DNA from 3 places in the Paenibacillus sp. S-12 genome. Region 3 is predicted to be linked to each of the others. Evidence: riboswitches for the same ligand, from Rfam matches in the RefSeq annotation. Region 3 holds a riboswitch; each other region holds the start of a gene.

Region 1 (5,555 bases), on a different contig from region 3:
CGACCGTTAATCCTTGCGAATCCGTAACGGAGTACACCAGCTCATACTTGCCGGCTGCATTCGTATTAACATCTCCCGTCACGGCAATACGTGATGTGAGATCTCCGTCTTCTGCGTCCGTAGCAGTTACGCCGGCCAGCTTATCGAAGTCGTCGCCGACTGTAAGCGTCAGATCCGCTACGCCATGCAAAACAGGCGGTTGATTCATGCTTGGAGCTTCATCACCCAGAATGAGTTGTCTGTTCATTTCCGGGCTGTTATTCGACACCCGCTGAACCAGCTCCATGCTTGTAATCTTGGCATCTCCCTTCAGTTTGAACGTATAGGATCTGCCAGTTTCAATCGTTTTTGCATCATAGACCGATTTCAAATCGACGACCGTGTAACCGTTCTCATTCGTTACGGTTCCCGCCAAATAATCGCCGGAAGTCAACGGCCCATCGGCTTGGATGTAAAGCTTCGGCAGCTTAACCGTTTTTGCTCCTCTTTCCACCGCTTTCAACACTTGATTCGATTCGGTCAAAGACTCGTTATTGAAGAGGGTAATTTCATACCCTTTGCTGTTGCCCCAAGCCTCAGTATACGGTTTCACATCCGCCGTTACGTCCAGCTTGGTATATTGGATTTCATGTGTTGTCAACGCCTGGCTTCCGAAGAGGCCTTCTTTCGTTGCCTTTGTTAATTTGTCGCGCTTGGCAGGATCCGTAGTAGGGGCATCATTGGAAGCCATCCAAGCAATGACGCCGCCCAGACCGTTTTCAAGCACATATTTCGTTTTCTCTTGAATAGATCTTTCATTGTCATACGTGTAGAATACGCCAGTTGTCCCATCATACAGATATGGAGCTTTGGCGGCATCATCCCAATATTCCTTGAGATTCGGGTAAGTGGCCTTCAGCTTGTCGAGGTTGCGATAAGACCAAATCCCTGTTCGGCGGCCGCCGTCCCCAATAGCGAGCGCTGCTTCGCCAACCGCGCCGCGGGATGGAGTCAGATCCGCATCCTTCGCGGATAGTGCCGCATCGCCGAATAAACCCGGATGATTCGGATCGGATCCTTGCGACACTTTATCCCAGCCGCGAGTATAGTAGGCTGCCCCGATCACAATCTTATTCGGCTCAGCACCTTGCTGAATCAAATAATTCACGCTCTCGTCGATGGACAGGTTGTTGCCCGTGAGCGGGTCGTTCGGGTTCGTATACAAGCCGGTATGGTGGCCGCTTACTTCATCCCATGCGCCGCGCATGTCATAAGTCATAATGTTGGCAAAGTCTACAATGTTGAACAGTCTTGGCACATCAATGCCGATATCAATCTTGCTCTTCGGCGCTGGAAGCGCAACAGACAGTTCATATGCTTTACCAAGCTCGGCTCCTTGCTTATTCAATGCGTTTTTGATGTCTTGCAGGAGCAAAATATAATTGTTTTTGTCCTCCGGCATGGCGTATTTCGTACCTTCATCGTTCTTATTATCGACCAAATCGGGCTGTCGAACTTCAGCCGGGAACTCCCAATCGACATCCACGAAGTCCATGTTTGTGTACTTGATGAATTTCATGACATTTTGGATCAGATTCGCCCGTTTTGAAGCATCGGCTGCTACGACAGCGAAGTCGCCTGATTTCGACCATCCGCCAAGAGAGATGCCGATCTTCAGATTCGGGTTTTCTGCGCGCAATTGCTGCAGGGCGATAAGGATGCCTGCATTGGCCGCTTGCCATTGAACGCCATCCTGGCCGACAGGCGCTTCTACAGCCGCATCCTTGTCCGTAAATACAAGGTTGCCTTGGGCATCAAAATCGAGAAACGCATAGTTCAAATGGGTTAATTGATCGGCCGGAATATCCTTGGGATAAAAGTTTCCTTGTCCTCCCCAAATTGACCAATCGCCATAGTACATGACATTCCGGATTTCCTTTGTTGCATTTTTGACCACAGGTTCCTGTGCTGCGGAAACAGTCGTTCCTGCGTAAGCCGGCGCCAACGAAGATACGAACATCATGATGGTCATTACCGTCATTGCGAACAATCTTCGGGCACTCCGCTTTCTCCCAGTCTTCATCCGTTATTCACTTCCTATCAATAGATTTTATTAATAGGCAGCTAGGGTGGGGCATCTCGCCATGAATCATACAGAAACAACGAATACGACTAATAGAGATGGGGTTCTATTAATCGGCGTCTGGCAGGCATGGAATTTCTTCCTTAGCCCCTTTAGTTTTGCGTCACTAGATTTCCCTAGCTTTGCCTAGTCGTGCTTGTGCAAACATGCATACTCTTGCATAACGATACATGTTTACACCGTTAAATATACAGCAGTTTCGCGTTTCGTTAATGGGTCATGCGGCTCAAATGTGAATATATGAACATAGGACGATATTATTATTCAGTTGAAATCTATCATGTTGAAATTCGGATGGAATAAGGGGATGTATGTTAATTCCATATGGTTTGATACTGGACATCAAGCCTGTAACTGCAACGTTCCCTTGTTACTCCTTGTAATGCTTTTTTACAGATTCTTCATGTCCGGAAAGGCTTGGGCAGTAGGTCTTAGGGAGGATGGGAGATGTATTGCAGTGTGGGTGAACGAGCCAGAGTTCGCAAAATAATAACGGAATATAACTTTCCTTATAAGTCAAATTCATGCAACTAAATAGTTCCTTTGATGGATTTAAAAGGATTTATCCTTCGTTTTTGGGTAATTATACCTCGTCCATAAGTTGGAGAATCAGGAATAAAACAGTGGGCTGACGATCATTTTTCAAAAACGGAACCAGGATTGCTTTGACAGGTAATCCATTTTATTTTATAGTAAGTAACACACTAACTACTAAAGGAGTTGCCATGGAAGAACTTTTTAAAGAACTTCAGAAGTGGGGCTTTTCGCAATATGAATGTAAGGCGTATATAGGGCTGTTAAAAAATTTCCCCATTACCGGATATGAAATAAGTAAAAGGTCAGGTGTACCTCGTTCAACGATTTACGAAGTGTTAGCAAAATTAATGGATAAAGGTGCGGTTTATACAGTACCTTCTGACCCTGTAACCTATGCACCCTTACCCGCAAAAGAATTAATCCGTCGCTTGCGTAATGACTTTGATAATTCTATGGATTATCTGGAAAAGAATTTATCTGCGTTAGAAAGTGAACAGGAAGTAGATGTCATTCGACGCATCAGCAGTGATGAACGCGTTGCGGCCGAAATGATTGACATTATCGATAAAGCGGAAGAAGAAATATGGTTGTCGATTTGGGAACCGCAAGTCTCTTCTGTAAAAGGTGCTGTAGATAGGCGGATAAAAGAGGATATTCACGTTTTTTCGATTCTTTTTGGAGCACCTGAGATTCGGCTTGGTGTAACGACTCATCACAATTATATGGCTCCAGAAGTAGCTGAGGAACGTATGAATGGTCGCTTAACGATTGTTGCACGGGACAATGAAGAAGTATTAATTGCAAACTTTTCGCCAAACACACCGGCATGGGCGGTAAAAACAGAAGACCCGGCACTTGTGTTAATCGCGATGGAATACATCAGACATGACATTATGTTTTCAGAATTAGTGAAAGAAGTGGGTCCAGAGAAAACAGAAGCACTTTGGAAAAACGACCCTAACCTATTTCATGTTGTTACTGGAAAACGGTTCAAATAAATTGAACCGTATTTTCTTTCTCTTTTTCATAGTAGTTAGTGTGTTAGCTTCTAATGTTTAAAAATAAGGAGGGGATGAAATGAGTCTGTCGAATGTCCAAATGAATTCGACTCAGAAAGATGAAGACAGCTTTATCCAAGGAGTAAAAGATTGTATCCCTACCTTACTAGGGTATTTAAGTATCGGATTAGCTGCTGGCGTGATCCAAAAAACTGCGGGACTTAGCATAGCTGAGATCGCTCTAATGTCTTTAATTCTTTATGCGGGCTCAGCTCAGTTTATTGCTGCAGGCATGATCGCAACAAGTAGTTCGCTTACTGCTATAATTATTACGATTTTCTTTGTTAATCTTCGTCATATTTTACTTAGTGCAGCACTAGCACCTTATTTTCGGCATCTTTCTCCGCTTCGAAACATGCTGGTAGGCTCTCTACTCACCGATGAGACATTCGGTGTCGCGATTACCGAGGCTGCAAAGAAAAAACGAATCAGTGAGAAATGGATGCATGGCCTCAACATAACCGCTTATATCAATTGGCTTGCAGCTAATGTAGCAGGAGCATTTTTGGCACAATGGATTTCAAATCCTGAGAAATTCGGACTAGCATTTGCCTTACCCGCTATGTTTATTGGCATTCTCATCCTCTCCATGTTAGGGCGAAATAAAATCAAACTGGATATCTTTGTCGCCATTATCGCAGTTATCATTGCAGTGGGAAGTTCTTTCGTGTTATCCAGCAGTATGGGGGTTATTATTGCTACAATTATTGCCTCAACAATAGGAATGGTGGTGGAAAAATGGAAGTAAGATGGGACATTTTTTTGATTATTCTCGGCTCAGCGTTTGTAACGTTCCTTCCAAGGGTTGTTCCTCTTATGGTGCTTAGTCGTTTTGAATTGCCAGAATGGGGAATGCGATGGTTAAATTATGTTCCGATTTCTGTCATAGCAGCTCTGATAGGTCAAGAGATATTTATCCATGATGGAAAGATTCCACCGCTTACAAATAACATCGAATTTTTTGCAGCCATACCGACTTTTTTGATTGCGATAAAAACACGAAGTTTGCTGGGAACCGTAGTGGGAGGTATTATTTCCATTATCATTTTACGCTTTTTGTTTTAAAATGAGATCTTAATTTCGTCAGGTTCCACGTTTACATGCAACACCACTGCTATTGGAAAGAGCATATTTGTCCATTATCGGCAAACCCGCGCAGTGTGCGGGTCTTTATCTATACATGAGCCTGTTCTTCGATATAAGGACAGGCTTTTCGTACATCTAAAAGAAGCACCGACTAGATACCTCCCTATTTTAAATGCGTTCCTTAAAAACACCATTCCATGTTTGAACACCTTTGGCGAGATTGCATTTACAGATGCGAAAAAATGGGAATAAAGCCCTTTTTTCTTTTATGGTCAAGTCCTCTACATATATCCAATACTAAATCGATAAATTTGAATAAATTATATAGATCTTTGTGCTTCTTACTAATGCTCAAGGAGGAATCATATGGATGACTCGTGTGTACTCGGCCCCATCGACCCGGAGGAAAGGCGATGTAAAGCGTACCAAATTCGGAAACAAGCCGCCATTGAAGAAAAGTTGCGCAAAATCCTGCCGCAGCCCTGCAATCACGATGAAAAAAAATATCCGAACAAAATCGGGAACTTCTCGAAAGGCCTGCCGCATAACGTTCTTGGAGAAGTTGATCAGCATGCTTACAAGACCTATCTCAAAGCATTAAAAAGCGGAAAGCCAAGTAAATTTGAAAAAATTCCGCTCGGGGGAACGCTCAAGCTCGTTAATCCGCAAGCCTCATACGTGTATGATCTTGCCGGACCCGACGGGCATTCATTAACGATTCCAGCTCCGCCTTCGATAAACAGTGCTGCGGC
Region 2 (5,555 bases), on a different contig from region 3:
AAGTATACGTGCTTTCGGTTGGACGCGGCAGCTATGTGAATTCCTTGTCCAGCTCTTCAGATTCGATTACATTGTCTAACAATTCGACGGTCTATCCAGCAACGAACGTATCGGCGAGCAGTATGGGCGGCAATTACAATGATGGACGGAACATGGGGGTAACATTCAACCGTGCCGCAGATGAATCGAATGTGAATCATTATCGTGTCATGGTTGTGAAGTCTTCCAATGCAAGCCGTTTTAACCTGACGGAAGCGAACAGAGTAAACAGTTGGAACTCGACGGTCGTGAATCGTAATGGCAGCAGTTTGTCAACAGTACTTGGTTCGGATGCAAGAGATGTGGATGGTGCGCCAATTCGCAACGGTATTAGCTACCGGGTCTTTGTGCTCTCTGTAAGCGCGAATAATCAAGCGAACAATGCGTTGTCTGCTCCATCTCCTGAGGTTACGCTCAGAAGCAATGCCTCAGTTGATGTTGTAACGAATGTAGAAGCGAAGATTATTGGCGGAAACGGCAATGCCAGCGATATTGAAGTGGGCTTTGCTGCATCATCCAACAATTCTTATGTTAATGAATACCGCATTATGGTCGTTCGTGCTGATCAGTCTTATGCCTTTGACACATATAGTGCGGGACTTGTGAGTTCATCAAGCTATATTCGGGTTGGAAGCCAAAGTGGCTATGTGAGACAATCGCTGACAAGCAGCTTGCGTGATGTTCAAGGGAATGTCATTCAAAAAGGTATTGCTTACCGGGTCTTTGTGCTTACGGTAGCTGACAATAGAAGCGGCTCCTCGAATGCTTTGTCTTCGCCTTCTGGTGAATTTTCCTTGGTAGATCAATCCGTGCAGGCCCCTACGAATGTGTTTGTGGCGAGAGAAGGAGCGAATGAATTCAAGGCCTACTTCTCGAAGCCAAGCAGCGACAACGGAATTGCCTATTATGGAGTAATGGTCGTTCCTTCCGTATCGGCAGATTCATTCAACCTGGATCAGGCGAATCGTGTGGGAGGAAATAATTATAAATTGGTAAGCGTGTCGGGCGATGGATCGACCATGTTCTCGTTGTCCGATAATGATGTATACGGAAATCCAATTCGCACTGGTGTTGCCTATAAAGTATTTGTGGTGTCCGTAGCGGATGGACGATATGCAACGGTTAATGCTCTCTCAAATGCCTCTAATGAAATCATTGTTGGAAACTGATAGTAAATCAAGCCAATGGCAAACAGACTGAACGGCATAGAATAATAGCATTTTATAAGAGCCTCGAATGCATTTCGAGGCTCTTATGCATTCATAAGGGAATTATTTTAGGGATAAGAGGGATTTTTATGCTGGTATTCAATGATAAGGAGTAATTTTAACATTAGGTCTTCAATCGACAATTTTGTCGAATGAAAAAAGGAGAGGAAACGAATGGAAATGTTAGAAAAAACGCAGTTTAGGGGTGTTTTTGTCGGAAAAAAGTCGAAAAAACACTTAATTACAACTAAAAAATGACAAAAAATGATTGTCCGTGTCGAAAATTTGAAAATTGATATGAAAAGGTATTAATCTTTTCATTTAAGCAGCCGATATAAAATATGGGTCTGTAGTTGGATAATTGTGAACAGGTATCCAGCATGCTGATATGTAATATGTACTTTAGACCTAATCACGCGATACATGTCACAAGAACTAGTGCGTAAACAATGTTATGACATTCTTGCCTGGTAATCGATTTGCAACAATCAATGGAGACATCAAGAAGAACAACATCAGGATTAAAAGGCAAACCCAGTCGAAAGTTGGGGGCGCAAAGCCTCGGGCCTAACGTCTATTGGATTATGGCAGCCGGGCTGCCATTCGAGTTGCGGTAACCAAACAACGGTTATTTGGTGACAAGGCTATTCCCAATGGCCTTTTTTTTGCGCACAAAGGTTGGGGTAAATGATGGAAATTGTGTTGCTGAAGTGGGACGAATGTACTTCCTATAAAAACATAGCTTCGTTGATGGATCGATTTATCCCGTATGTTACGCCTGAAAAATACAAACGGTTAGACAGACTTCGAGAGCGTAAAGATCGTTACCGCGTGGTTGCAGCTGATATATTGGCTCGCATCCTGCTCTCTCGAGCGCTGAACCGATCGAACGACGAGATTGTTATTCGTACTCATTCATTCGGCAAGCCGTATATAGAGGGCAACCCGGTATTTTTCAACATCTCTCATGCCGGTGCATTCATTGCAGTGGCATTGGATAGAGCGCCAATCGGGATTGATATTGAGCAAGCAGGGGAATGGAGCATGGATGTGGCTAGGCTGATATGCTCGCCGCGTGAGCTGGAATTGCTTGCAAATACGGACGACTGCCGTGCGCGTCAGGAATTGTTTTTTTACATATGGACGGCTAAGGAAAGTGTGTTGAAGGCAATTGGTGTAGGTCTCAGTCAGCTTCCAAGCACTTTCGAAATCGTGCAGGAGACAGCCGTACCTGTACAGCGTAATCAATTATGGAAAGTTAATCATTATTATGTAAAGCAATATGTCGTTCCTGAAACAGGCTATTGTATGACTGTGTGCGCACAGCATATGGATTTTGCCAAGCAAATAGAGTACATCACATGGGAGCAGTTGACTCATTGGTTTATGAAATGGGTTGGATCGTGATAAAGGAGAGGACGAAGATTGGCTTTCATGGAATTGACAGTAGAACGATTGACAGGCTATGACGCACATTCTATTGAGCTGCCTGAGGAGACGTTGCGTCTTCTGAAGGATCATTCGACCGAGCATTCGGTCAAGTTGGAATCCGTCATATGCGGAGCGTGGGCAACGCTGTTGTCTCGTTTCTACAACTCACAGCAAGTAACTCTTCATGCCGTTCAATCGAGTAATGGCAATGGCAATCATACCGTAGTCAGCCAGGATGACGTGACCATGCAAGGAATTATGAACATTCATAACAGTTTGTTGGCTTGCACAGAAGGGCGTAACCTGACTTGCTCTGAAATAGGAATAGACAGCGATGTAGCAACATACTGCTGGTACGGAGCAGATGCTCAACCGATGCTTCCGGAGGGGACACAGGAATGCGGTTTGCATTGCTGCATCCAATCTGTTGATGGAGTTGGTTCGACACTGCTGTTTACCATGTACTATAAGGAAAATCATTTCCAATTATCGACGGTGGAGAAGCTGGCGGAGTATTTCCTGCAACTGTTGCAGGAAATGGTTAAGCACCCTCAGAAGCGCATTGGCGAACTGGAGATGTTAACGGAGCAGGACAAGCACCAGTTGATCGAAGGAATGAATCAGACTCGGGTAGATTACCCGCATACATTTACAGTTCCGGCACTGTTCGAGGAGCAGGCGCAGCTTCATCCTGACCGGGTGGCTGTAAAGGAAGATGGCCGTGACCTGACATATCGTGAGCTGAATGTGCGTGCGAACCAATTAGCGCGCAGATTGCAGAGTCGGGGCATTGGCCGTGAGCATTCCGTTGGGATTATGGCAGAACGAAGTGCGGAGATGGTTATAGGGATATTGGCTATCCTCAAGGCAGGGGGAGCTTATGTACCTATTGATCCGGATCATCCTCAAGATCGCATTCAGTACGTTTTGGAAGACAGCCGCACGAAGCATGTGCTGTTAAGCCGTTCATCACAGGCGGATTTGCCTGCTAACATGGAGCTTATCTATATTGATGACCCGACACTTGCTGATGAGTCAGGAGATAATTTGGCATCTATCAATCAGCCGGAAGATCTTATTTATATTATTTATACATCTGGATCGACAGGACGGCCTAAGGGCGTTATGGTTACCCATCGCAATGTCGTTCGCCTAGTTAAGCGAACGAATTTTGTGAAGTTTAACGAAGGCGATCGAATTTTGCAAACGGGGTCATTGGTGTTTGACGCCTCAACATTTGAAATATGGGGCTCGTTGCTGAACGGCTTAGGTCTGGTTCTCATAGACAAGACAGTCATTTTAGATGCAGAACAATTAGAGCAAGCACTCGTTCGCCACGGTGTAACGACCATGTTCTTAACAACAGCGCTTTTCATTCAATTGGTGGATCGCAATCCACGCATTTTTGCGCCTTTGCGTCAATTACTCGTAGGTGGAGAGCTGATGTCGCCGAAGCATTTCTATCGTGCAGCCAAGGAGTGTGCACCGATCGACATCTCGAATATCTATGGGCCTACGGAAAACACCACCTTCTCGACTTCCTATCTGATGAAGGAGGAAGGAGAGGGCACGATCCCAATCGGTACACCGATCACGAACTCAACTGCCTATGTCGTAAATAATTATGGCATGCTGCAGCCGATTGGAGCTGTAGGAGAGCTGTGGGTTGGTGGTGAAGGTGTAGCACGCGGCTATCTGAACAAGGAAGAAATGACGCGCGATAAGTTCATCGATAGTCCATTTGTGACTGGTGAGCGCATCTACAAGACGGGTGACCTTGTTCGCATGTTGCCAGACGGAAACCTGGAATTCGTGGGACGCAAGGATCATCAGGTAAAAATTCGTGGCTATCGCATGGAGCTTGGCGAGATTGAAGCGCAAATTCATACGCATGAACAGGTAACGGAAGCATTGGTTGTTGCCTTCGAGGAAGCGCCTGGTCAGAAGGCGCTATGTGCTTATATTGTCGCAGATGAAGATATGACAGCCGCTATAATGCGCGAGTATTTAGCCCAGCATTTGCCGGAATTCATGGTGCCAGCTTACTTCATGTTCTTGGAGCGGATGCCGCTGACGATCAACGGGAAGATCGATCGGGCCAAGCTGCCTCAGCCTGAGAAGCAGGAGCGCATGTCCGCTAACTATCAAGCGCCGACAACGGCGACTGAGAAGAAGCTGGCGAAGATTTGGGAGGAATTGCTCGGAATATCCCCAGTCGGTACGGAGGATCATTTCTTTGAAATAGGCGGACACTCCTTGAAGCTGGGGCAGCTGCAGGCACGTATTTCGGCTGAATTCCATGTCTCGTTATCCTTTAAGGATTTGTTCTCTAATCCATTTGTCGGCAAGCTTGCTGCACAGATTGATGGAGGAGCGGAAGCTCAATTTGAGTCGATTGCGCCTGTTGAAATGAAGTCGCACTATTGTCTCGCTCCAGCACAGACGCGGATGTTCGCTCTTCAACAGCGAGGCGGTGTCGGCATGGCTTATAACATCCCGCTTGTGTATGAAGTGAACGGCCAGTTGGACACTGATCGGCTGAAGCAGGCATTGAATCAATTAGTCCAACGGCATGAAGCGTTCCGGACTTCGTTCCACTGGGAGCAGGATAAGGTAGTGCAGAAAGTGCATGCAGCGATCGAACTGGATGTGCCGGTCATGGAAGCGGAAGGCCGTTCGGCCGGCGAACTGGCGCAAGCATTCGTTCGCCCATTTGAGCTGGATAAGGCACCGCTTTTGCGAGCTGCTATTGCGGAGCTCGCGCCTGAACACTATGTGCTGATGCTGGATATCCATCATATCGTATTTGATGGGACATCACTCAGCGTCTTTGCAGAAGAATTGGCGGCGCTGTATGAGGGTGAGCAGCTTGCGCCA
Region 3 (5,555 bases):
ATAGATTTATTCGGAATGGTAATATCGAATTCGGCTGCAGACAGAAGCAAATCCTTGCCTGATTCCTGCAGCAGCTTGGCGACCGATTTGTCCAGCGTAAAGGAGACTTTATTGTAATCCTTCATGCTTACATCGCTAATATCGGATTGAACCTGCTTGGCATTTTTGTCCTGCAACTGTTCTTTCACGGTATTCGCATTTATCTTGAACTCCGCATTCACTGCATGATCCTTCTTCGTCTCTGCCAGTAATCCTGCCTTCATCGTCTTACCGGCTGGAATTGCTTCTACAGAAGTCGAAGATGAAGAACTACTGGATCCTCTGGAGCCTCCAGATGAGGAAGACGAAATTGGCAGCTCTGGCTTCGGATTCGGAACAGACGGCTTGATGACTTCTACGGTAGACGAGTGAATGTAACCGATTCGGATCCGGTCATTATTTGCATTGAATAGATTCGTATTTGCAAGATTGAAGGTATATTTTCCTTCTTGGTCGCTCAAGAAAGTGATGGTTGCTATGTCGCCGTCTCCTTCATAGGCGCCTCCGTTGAGATTTACGGAGTAATTCAATTGCTTCTGGCCATCAGGTAAATCGGTTATGTTCTTTGTCGTGATAAGTGGGACACCCGGATAGTTCAACTCTTGATAGGTTGCCATCGTAACGCTTGGCTTTATATCTAAAAGAGTTAAGCGGCTGTCGTAAGTAAGACTGAATGAAGCTGAATATACTGCCTCCGACACGGAATATTCGACCTTTACATCTAATGGATCTCCTGTCAAAACCTTAGGTTTGCTGAGGCTAGGAGATACAACATCGGACTTTTTATCGTCGACGAAGTTCGGCGTGACGAAGTTCTGTGTGTAATATACATTTGATTTCCCCCCGAAGTACACACCAACCCCTAGATGAGAAAAGTCCCCCAAAATATTCGAACGATGTCCTTTCGAGTTCATCCAGTTCTCGTGAACGAAGATGGCACTCGACTGTCCAGCAGCAATGTTTTCCCCTGCCTTTTGGTATACGATTCCGTCCGCCTTCAGTCGATCGAACGGGGATTTGCCGTCCGGATTGTTATGATCGAAGAAGCTTCTCAGCCCCATATCGTCGCTATGCTTGCGAGCAGTTCCCGCAGCCTTTTCATTCCACTTCAATGGCTTCATGCCCTCGCGGACACGCACAGCATTAGCCAAATCGAGGATTTGTTGCTCAAAGCTTGTCTGCAATCGTTTGCTAGGCGTGCCAAAGTACCCCTTGAACGCCAGTTCAACATCCTGGGCAATAAACTGGACAGCCGTCACCGTATTCCGTTGATGGAGATCATAGAACACGGTTGCATACATGTCGCCGACCTTGTACAGGCTATATTGTCCGCTGTTGTCCATATTGTAAATCGTATTGCCTTTCCTAATTTGACTGAGGGAAGATCCGAAGGCTGCCTCTACCTCCTGCTTGGTTGAACCGAATCCAATGCTGCCATAAGAATCCTTCGCATTCGTATAGAGTGCAACGACCTTGTGGTCCTGAACACCAACTTGTAAGTAATGTTTATAATCCTGATTGTAAATATACCACTCGAAGCCATATTCACTTAGATCCTTGCGAACCGGCTGTCCGATTTTTTGGAATAGTTGAGCCTCGCTCATTCCTATGGTGATGCCTTGCAGTTGGTCTGCCCCTGCCTGCGGAGCATTGTTCGTTTTCGTGACAGCAATCTTGCTACCGACCAGCTTGTCCGCTGCATAAAGGGTCGGCTGATGGATAAGCATCCCGGCCAACAGCGCAGCGCTAGCTGTAATCGTCATGCGCCGCATTCTGCCTGCTTTAATGTGTTTATGCTGTTCTTGGTATATTGCGTTGTTGGTTTCTGTACAACGTGTCCGCATCATTACATCTCCTATTCTTTTACATTCTGTGATCAAATTAGATGGACACCAGGGACGCTTTACAATAGCACAAAAAAAGCGCCGCCCTAATGGCAGCGCAGCACTAAAAAAGACACACGTAATGTCGCAATTAGGGCAACCCGGCTGTCATCGCATCGTGAAATGCATTAGACCCGTGGCTTTGCGTCCCCTGCTTTCGCTAGGGTTTGCCATTATCCAAATGTTACACAGGTTATATGTCATCTATAGTAACATGTAAATGAACAGCTTGTATACAATTGTGCCTATAGGTACGTAAAATTCATCGAGTCCCCGTTCTATCAACCCAGTACGATATTTATGTTCGTCATGCACTTCTTCCATAAAGCTGCCCCATTTAAAAAAAGATCATGAAAGTGATCGATCTACTACTCTCTTATTCAGGCTACCAGCAATATCTATGCACGAAAAGACCTCGCAATGGGATTGATCTGCTTGCTCCGGGAATTCATATGTAATGTACGAGTTATCGACCACAGTACTACTTCCAAATAGAAGGATTGCATCTTGTCACAGATTCAGATCAGTCCGAAGGTAGAAGGGTTCCTGCAGAGCACAAAGAAGCTGTTCATCAATGGCGAATGGGTGGATTCCGTACATAGAAATGTCTTCTCCTGCAGAACAAGTCGCTGAGATTTATAAAAACCGCTGGCAGATCGAGCTTATCTGGTTAATCAACAGGCGTGCAGTAAAATATCTATTACAATAGTCTGTGATGGACAAGGGGTCGCTCATCCGAGACGATTCGGATTAGCAAGTCATTTGGGAGTATTGTTTAACATTCCAGCAATAGGATGCGGTAAAACCAAGTTAATTGGAGATTCCGAAGAACCTAGTCAAAAGAGTGGGAATATGCAACTCTATTTGATCAATCTGACAAAATTGATGTCGTATTAAGAACCCAGGATCATATAAATCCTATTTATGTCTCCGTAGGACACCGAATCTCATTACCTACGGTATGCCAACCAGCTCTTGTAGACCGCCAGAACTTGCTATATGACGCGCACTTGTATACACCTTGCCCAGCAGCCACTTTCTATAAATAGGCATCCTTGGCTTTCTCGTGCTCGTATTGACTGATGAGTCCTTGCATGAACAAACCGGCCAGATATTTTAGCGGATGCAGCCCACCTTTTGCGCCTCCACCTCCAGCATGACTCGTCCCTGTACTGCGACAGCAGCACTTGCCAGTAGACTCGTACTCACAGCCGCTCCGACAAATCCGCCTAATGCTGCTCCCATTGCTACTCCTACTACTGCTCCAGCTACTGCTCCTATCATCGGAATAGCGCCTTGAAACAAGCGCCTCGTCACATCATTTGGCGTGCGTCCGCTCAGGCAAAAATACATCGTAGCTGCAAAGCTGTATATGTCAGACGTGACTCCCTGCCGTGATTTTTCGGAGTAAAATTCAAGCGGCGAATATCCCGTGCTTGTAAAAATTCGATGTCCCGTCTTCTCATAGTATACGGCAGAACCGAAATCGAGCAGCTTCGGCTGGCCATCCTCTCCAATGATAATGTTCGCCGGCTTGATATCACGATGAATGATGCCACGCCCGTGAACATATTCAAGTGCAGATGCGAGCGGCAGTATCGTGTCACGCAGAAAATCGGCCACGGAAACAAGCCTTCCTTCTTCAATGAAGCGTTCAAGCGAAATACCCTTGCAATACTCCATTATCATATAATGCGTTCCGTTTTCCTGGAAATGATCCACAAGGCTAACGATATTCGGATGGCTCAATTTCTGAAGTATCTGTGTTTCCGTCAGGAAAGCTTCCTGCAGCCCATCATATTGCCGTTGAACGGAGGGCCCGCGGCACAGGACGGTTCGCTTGTCGAGGTCGCGAAGAGCTACCTGCCTCGGGTAGAACTCTTTCACGATGACCACTGTTTCATCTTCTAGTTTCTGTCCCGCATATACAATGTCCAGCTCGCTGCAAGCGATTACTTTCTTTACTTTATAGGATTGATGAAGCACAAAATTTCGTTTCAAACAAATATCAGCATAATCCGGTTTCACGGTCTCCTCCAGAGGATCTGGCCTGAACGGGGACGAGGAAAATGCAATGTCCGGCATCAGACGCGTACTATCTATTATTGTAACACGCAACCCAATATTTTCTATTCAGGATTTTTATGATATCAACATGCGATGAGACAACGATCAGAAGAGATCATGCTTTGATCTTCAATCTTTTTCCATGATATAATCTTGCCATTCTTTCCAATGAGGTGAAATGGATGTCTTTCCGCAACGTTCGAGGTATGTAGGTTCCGGGCTGGATCAAAACGCGTACCAGCTATCAAGGGGATAGTCTGCCCTTTTGAGTCCAACGGAACCTAGGAGCCACGCAGCGTAATGGAGATAGATGCTCACATTTCATATACTTGGGAAGGTGGATATACAAGATGAAAGCTTTTGATTACAAACAATTTTACGATCGGGTTGGCAAGCAGAACGGTTGGGATTTCAGCCAAGTGAAATCTATTACAGAAGGATTGAATTGGGAGTTATTCACGGAGGTTCGCGGGCTGTGCACTAAATCTGACATGCTGCTCGACATCGGCACTGGCGGCGGTGAATCTGTTCTCCCTATTGCCGATAACGTCTTGCAGCTCATCGGTATCGATGCTTCTGCAAGCATGATCCGTACGGCACGAGCGAATCTGGAAGCAGCTCAGAAGCCCAATGTGCGCTTTATACAAATGAACGCAGAGCTGCTCAAGTTCCCTGATCGTCACTTCGACATCATCACTTGCCGACATTCCGAATTCAGTGCCGCGGAAGTAGCCCGGGTGTTGACGGACGATGGCGTGTTCCTCACCCAACAAATCAGTGAGGGAAATAAGCTTAACCTGAAGCAAGCATTCGGCAGAGGCCAAGCTTATGGCGTTGAATCTGGCACCCTGCTGCGTCAATATATAGCTGAACTGCGTGAAGCTGGATTTACCCATATTCAATCTGTGCTGGTTCAACTAACCCAATACTATCAGACTTCAGATGATCTGCTGTTTATTCTTACGCACACGCCGACAATACCGGACTTTGGGCTATACGAACATGATATGCGCAGCTTCAATCAATTCGTTGCCGACAATATGACGAACAAAGGCATTCGAACGAATGAAGAACGTTTTGCTATCCTTGCTAGAAAGCATTAGATTGCGCAAAAAATAAAACAGGCTGTACCTGTCAGCAGACGTTCTGACATGGTGCAGCCTGTTGTTCATGACATAGCATCATTTACATATAGGTTACGGTAGAGCCGCAATATTCACATTTGGTTGCAGAATTTGGAGAGACACTATTTTTTGCGCCGCAGCTGGAACAGGTAATCATTTTCGGAAGCTGTGGTGGAATAGAACTGACGGATGTTGCCACTTCGGCTTCAGCTACAGCATATCGAATCGGCTGTTCGGGTACCATTTCCACTCTCTCAACAGTCTCAATATTCAACGGCATATCACGAGGCAATGGTTCCTGTTCAAAATATTCGGGATACTTCATTCGAAAGCGTTCCTGCGACTTTTTTTCCAATACGGATGCCGCCCACCATAGCAGTACCCCAGGCGTAAAGAAAAGGAGGGCAAAGAGAATCGCTAATATGAGCTTGTCTTTTTGAGT

Evidence for each region. A riboswitch is a leader RNA that binds a small molecule or an ion and turns the genes downstream of it on or off. The one in region 3 is predicted to bind cyclic di-GMP.
Region 1: another riboswitch for cyclic di-GMP. It lies ahead of NO352_RS06540 (glycosyl hydrolase family 18 protein); the one in region 3 lies ahead of NO352_RS00695 (CAP-associated domain-containing protein).
Region 2: another riboswitch for cyclic di-GMP. It lies ahead of NO352_RS19055 (4'-phosphopantetheinyl transferase family protein); the one in region 3 lies ahead of NO352_RS00695 (CAP-associated domain-containing protein).

What each region holds. Positions count from the first base shown of each region.
Region 1 is NZ_JASIUF010000005.1:785,096-790,650, forward strand. Features, by position in the region: gene NO352_RS06540 (glycosyl hydrolase family 18 protein) at 1-2,062, opposite strand, end outside; cyclic di-GMP riboswitch class I at 2,175-2,259, opposite strand; gene NO352_RS06545 (TrmB family transcriptional regulator) at 2,848-3,657, shown strand; gene NO352_RS06550 (AzlC family ABC transporter permease) at 3,737-4,465, shown strand; gene NO352_RS06555 (AzlD domain-containing protein) at 4,456-4,782, shown strand; gene NO352_RS06560 (vanadium-dependent haloperoxidase) at 5,170-5,555, shown strand, end outside.
Region 2 is NZ_JASIUF010000019.1:64,807-70,361, reverse strand. Features, by position in the region: gene NO352_RS19060 (copper amine oxidase N-terminal domain-containing protein) at 1-1,208, shown strand, start outside; cyclic di-GMP riboswitch class I at 1,765-1,851, shown strand; gene NO352_RS19055 (4'-phosphopantetheinyl transferase family protein) at 1,935-2,654, shown strand; gene NO352_RS19050 (non-ribosomal peptide synthetase) at 2,682-5,555, shown strand, end outside.
Region 3 is NZ_JASIUF010000002.1:142,142-147,696, reverse strand. Features, by position in the region: gene NO352_RS00695 (CAP-associated domain-containing protein) at 1-1,886, opposite strand, end outside; cyclic di-GMP riboswitch class I at 2,015-2,104, opposite strand; gene NO352_RS00690 (hypothetical protein) at 2,430-2,555, shown strand; partial or broken gene NO352_RS00685 (endonuclease V) at 2,628-2,887, shown strand; gene NO352_RS00680 (serine/threonine protein kinase) at 3,039-3,950, opposite strand; gene NO352_RS00675 (class I SAM-dependent methyltransferase) at 4,340-5,092, shown strand; gene NO352_RS00670 (hypothetical protein) at 5,175-5,555, opposite strand, start outside.